2 regions of the Bartonella sp. HY761 genome follow, and region 1 is predicted to be linked to the other one. Evidence: riboswitches for the same ligand, from Rfam matches in the RefSeq annotation. Region 1 holds a riboswitch; the other holds the start of a gene.
The links. A riboswitch is a leader RNA that binds a small molecule or an ion and turns the genes downstream of it on or off. The one in region 1 is predicted to bind thiamine pyrophosphate.

Region 1 (2,400 bases):
CCATGATCGAGCCGCCGCGCGAGACAATACCAGTAACACGATCAACGGTTAATGGAATATAGGAAAGACGCACGCCAGCATGAATGGTAAAATAGTCAACCCCCTGCTCAGCTTGCTCAATCAAAGTGTCACGAAAAATTTCCCAGTTTAGATCTTCGGCAATGCCATTAACTTTTTCTAAGGCTTGATAAATTGGCACAGTGCCAATAGGGACTGGGGAATTACGAATAATCCATTCACGAATATTATGAATGTTGCGCCCTGTTGAAAGATCCATCACTGTATCCGCCCCCCAGCGAATGGCCCATACCATTTTTTCGACTTCTTCCTCCATTGAAGACGTCACGGCTGAATTACCAATATTAGCGTTAATTTTCACACTGAAATTACGACCAATAATCATTGGTTCACTTTCAGGGTGATTGATATTATTCGGAATAATTGCTCGACCAAGCGCAATTTCATTGCGGACAAATTCGGGCGTTACAAATGGTGGAATAGCTGCACCAAAGCTTTCACCAATGGTGCGTATTTCATGCTCTAAATTTTCACGCCCCAAATTTTCTCGTATCGCAACAAATTCCATTTCTGGCGTTATAATACCAGCGCGTGCATAAGCCATTTGCGTGACGGCTGCATTATTTTTGGCGCGAAGTGGTTGGCGACATTGCAAAAATTCTGGTGTTTTTTTTGCCTCCGATACAAAACCATTGTCTGCAGCCTTGACGGTTCGCCCTTCATAGGTCTCAACATCGCCGCGCGCCAATATCCAAGATTCACGAATAGGCGCAAGCCCCTTATCAATCGTAATATCCACATTTTCATCGCTATAAGCGCCAGACGAATCATAGACTGGCAAATCTGGTTCATTACTAGAAGGATGCAATTTTATATAGCGAATAGGCACCTTTATTTGCGGATAAATAGTGCCTGATTTATAGTTTTTTTTAGAAGAAGGAAGTGCGCCAGTTGTTACTTTAAAACAATTTTCTGACATGGTGAATTCTCCTTGCTTTATTTAAAGGAAAATCCCTCTCGCCAAAGGTAAAGGAGAAAAATGCCTATTTGCGATAAGTCTAATGATAAAGACGAGAAGCAGCAGACATCAGACCATCCCTCCACCAGTATGAGCTGGATCAGGTTCAACGGGTCATTGCGCTGCTTTAAAGCCAGCAATATCTCAGCCTCTTGTCGAGACACCCCAGGTACAAGCCGATCATTAGCTAAATATAATGAATTGTCAATGAGGAATAAAATCATTCTAAAATAAGCAAAAGGCCATTAAATGAATAATGACCTTTTTTAAGTTAAACAATAATTTAAAGATAATTACGGATAAAGCCGCACGGTTTGCCAGTTTTCATCATCAATATTATCTCGTTTAAAGACCAAACGGTCGTGAAGGCGAAATGGCCTATCGTGCCAAAATTCAATATAAGTTGGACGAATGCGAAAGCCAGACCAATAAGGCGGGCGCGGAATGGAACCAACAGCATAGCGCAAGCCATATTCAGCGACTGCCTTTTCAAGTGCAAATCGGCTTTCAAGCGGTCGTGATTGTTTAGATGCCCAAGCACCAATACGACTTCCGCGTGCTCGGCTATTATAATAGGCATCGGCTTCTTCATCACTAACGATTTCCACAATACCGCGAACACGCACCTGCCGCTTTAAGGTTTTCCAATGAAAACACAATGCCGCCTTCATGCTATTTAAGATTTCCACACCTTTTTGACTTTCAAAATTGGTGTAAAAAACAAAGCCATCATCATCAAAACCTTTCAGCAAAACCATACGCACATCGGGTAGGCCTTGGCTATCCACTGTGGCTAAAGCCATCGCATTGGGGTCATTTATTTCGCTAGCGCTTGCGTCATCTAACCATTTTGTAAAAAGATCAAAAGGAGATTCCTCCTTGGTAAAGTCATCTTCTGTTAATGTATCATTTGTCATAATATATCCTAGCGCTTGTGAAATTCTGAGATAGAAGTTAAGCTCAAGTCGTCCGGCTTGATATGAGCCTATTAGTATTGCGTAAAGAGTTCAAGCATTGGTTACATCAAAACCTTTGTTTATAAAGTACCGGAAAGCTTTTGATGATTAAATTTAAAAACGCATTTTCTTGTTATTTTCGCCCCATAATGCTTGGTTCTAGCCTATTAGTGCTAGGGTCGTGCCTGCAAGCTTGCGTTATTGTGCAACCCAAAACACCGCAAATCATGCCTGATAACAGCATTATTACCGGATCAATTGGTGGGAATAGCGTAAATTTACCCAAGGTTGATTTAGGCGGCGACGAAAAAGTCATGCGTGAACAAATAGCAGCGCAGCCTGATTCCTCAATCGTTAACTGGAAAAATGACGCAACAGGTAGCCGCGGAACCATGTCTATCCTTAACA
Region 2 (2,400 bases), 1.3 Mb from region 1:
CTGTAGTTACAGCCTCTTTTACCGAATAACAACCCGCAGTATTTGGTAAAACCTTAACACCAAGATCGCGAATTAACTGCCAAAACTGACCGCCTTGACTACCACCAGCTGTTTCCCGGCGAAGCGAAACAGTGACAATATCTGTTTGTGACTGGCGCACTGCTTCAGCCAAGATAGTAGGTGATGGATATTGTGCACTACCTAAAAGCAAATGCGACGTTACATCTTCTCCATAAAGCGTTAACATATCAACCTCCCTGCATAGGACTTAAGACTTCAATACGGTCGTTTTCGTTAATGAGACATAAAGCACGTTCATTTGCGCTTACAAGCTCACTATTTTGGGCAGTCGCTAACCACTCGCCCTTGAAACCTTGTTCATTCAAAAGCTCTGCTAGATATTGCACTTTTGTTTCAACTCTATTGCCATTGATAAAAACCTGCATGAACTACTCCAATTAAATCAGCGACGCGTTAAAATATTTGTGATAAATGTCTACCAAGCCTTATAGACGACTTTAAATATAAAATAATCAATCAGGGCAAAGCTTATCGGTAACGCGGCGTGCCATTTCTGGTGATAATAAAAATCCGTGACGATAAAAGCCATTTATATAAAAATGGCGATTACCCTCTTGTGTCATTCGTGGAAAATTATCGGCATAGGCTGGTCGCACGCCAACTCCGGTTTCAATTATTTCCGCTTCAGCAAAGGCAGGATGCAATGTATAGGCAGCATTCAAAAGCTCCATCATTGAGCGAGCGCTGATTGGACCATCATAATCGCTTTCAATCATTGTTGCACCAATCATGAAAGTATGGTCACTACGTGGTACAATATACAGCGGAATGCGCGGATGTAATAGTCTAACGGGTCTTGTTATATGGACATCTGGGCAGCGCACTAAAAGCATCTCACCACGAACACCGCGTAAATCCTTATCGACACCTAAGCGCGCAATGCCAGTTGCATCGATAATGACATCATAATCCTCAGTTTCTTCTTCATTTTGCAAAGGAGCAATAAAGGCAGCCCCTCCTTGAATTAGTTTATCTTGCAAACCTTGCAACGCTTTACGTGGGTCTATGTCTGCTTCTTCAGCAAAAAATAAAGCTTTTTTAAACCGTCCTGCAAGATCTGGTTCAAGCTCAGCGATCATAGCTTCATCAACCAAAACATGACGGGTGGTGCGCTGTGCAAAACGATTAAGTTCGCCTTGGTCGCGTTGTGGTGCCAAGACAAATGTACCATTATGTTGCACTAAATCAGGAAGGTTTTCAGCCCACCAACCCATTGCTTGCCGCCCTAAATCCTCAACTATTTGCTCCGCACTTTCGCGCTCGCAATAAGGTGCCAACATGCCACCGGCATACCAACTTGCCGAATGGGAGAAACTATCAAGAGGCGCAGAAACTGTGATATCAGCGCCTTTTAAGAAGAGTTGATAAGCTGCAACCAATCCGCCAACGCCAGCACCTTTAATAAGCACTTTCATACTGGTTCCTTTCTATTTCTAAACCGCTTTATGCTGATATAAACACCCAACGCACAAAACACAGAGCCAGTGTTTTGATGACAAAACGAAAGATAGAAAAATAGAATTGGAAACACAAAGTTTAAAGGAGCTACTGCTCATTCTACCATCCCTCCGCCAGCATAATCTGGATCAGGTTCTATGGGTCATTGCGCCGCTTTAAATAAGCCAGCAATATCTCAGCTCCTTGACAGAGCTCCCCAGGTGAAATTATTCAATATTTAAAAGATATATCAATTAACCCAACATAAAACAAGTTTTATGTTGAGCTTTCTTTTGCTGGACCAGGCAAGAATGCCATAAGGCAAAAAAACAACCAACCAAAAATCATCGTCATACCGCCAATAGGCGCCGCATAGGAAAACAAACGAATACCCCATGTTTGACGAAATAATAAATCCCCCACAAAAAGCGTGACACCAAGCACAATAAGTGCGCCACTAAGACGCGTAAACATTGATCTTTTATCAGCTAAAGCCAAAGCCACTAATAAAATACCGTGACCAAGCAAAATAGGCGCGATAGTCCCATAATTGCTTTGCGAAACATGGGAGGCCGCCGCGTAAGAAGCCATACCAGCTGCCCCAAAAACACCACCGGCAAAACAAAATATCCGGTTTGAGATACGTACCATCATAGGCATTCACCTTTTTCACAAGCTTTTATTGCCGGCCTTAAAGCCTCTTCGAAAATATCGATAATATGATCGGGAGCCGTACTTACTCTAATCAAATGATCAAGCCCAGGAACTGCCGGCTTGCGAATAAACACGCCACGATTTTGCAACTCAATCAAAAGATTATGCGCAAACACATTTCCCCTCTGGCAATCCATTGTAACGAAATTAGTCGCTGAAGCCAAAGGA

Region 2: it holds a riboswitch for thiamine pyrophosphate, as region 1 does, so the genes downstream of both, thiO (glycine oxidase ThiO) here and thiC (phosphomethylpyrimidine synthase ThiC) in region 1, are expected to answer to the same signal.

What each region holds. Positions count from the first base shown of each region.
Region 1 is NZ_CP104887.1:253,109-255,508, reverse strand. It holds gene thiC (phosphomethylpyrimidine synthase ThiC) at 1-997, opposite strand, end outside; TPP riboswitch at 1,097-1,214, opposite strand; gene pdxH (pyridoxamine 5'-phosphate oxidase) at 1,330-1,953, opposite strand; gene N6A79_RS00940 (RT0821/Lpp0805 family surface protein) at 2,097-2,400, shown strand, end outside.
Region 2 is NZ_CP104887.1:2,299,591-2,301,990, forward strand. It holds gene N6A79_RS09965 (thiazole synthase) at 1-247, opposite strand, end outside; gene thiS (sulfur carrier protein ThiS) at 249-446, opposite strand; gene thiO (glycine oxidase ThiO) at 534-1,496, opposite strand; TPP riboswitch at 1,627-1,748, opposite strand; gene N6A79_RS09980 (DUF423 domain-containing protein) at 1,795-2,172, opposite strand; gene N6A79_RS09985 (aminotransferase class I/II-fold pyridoxal phosphate-dependent enzyme) at 2,169-2,400, opposite strand, start outside.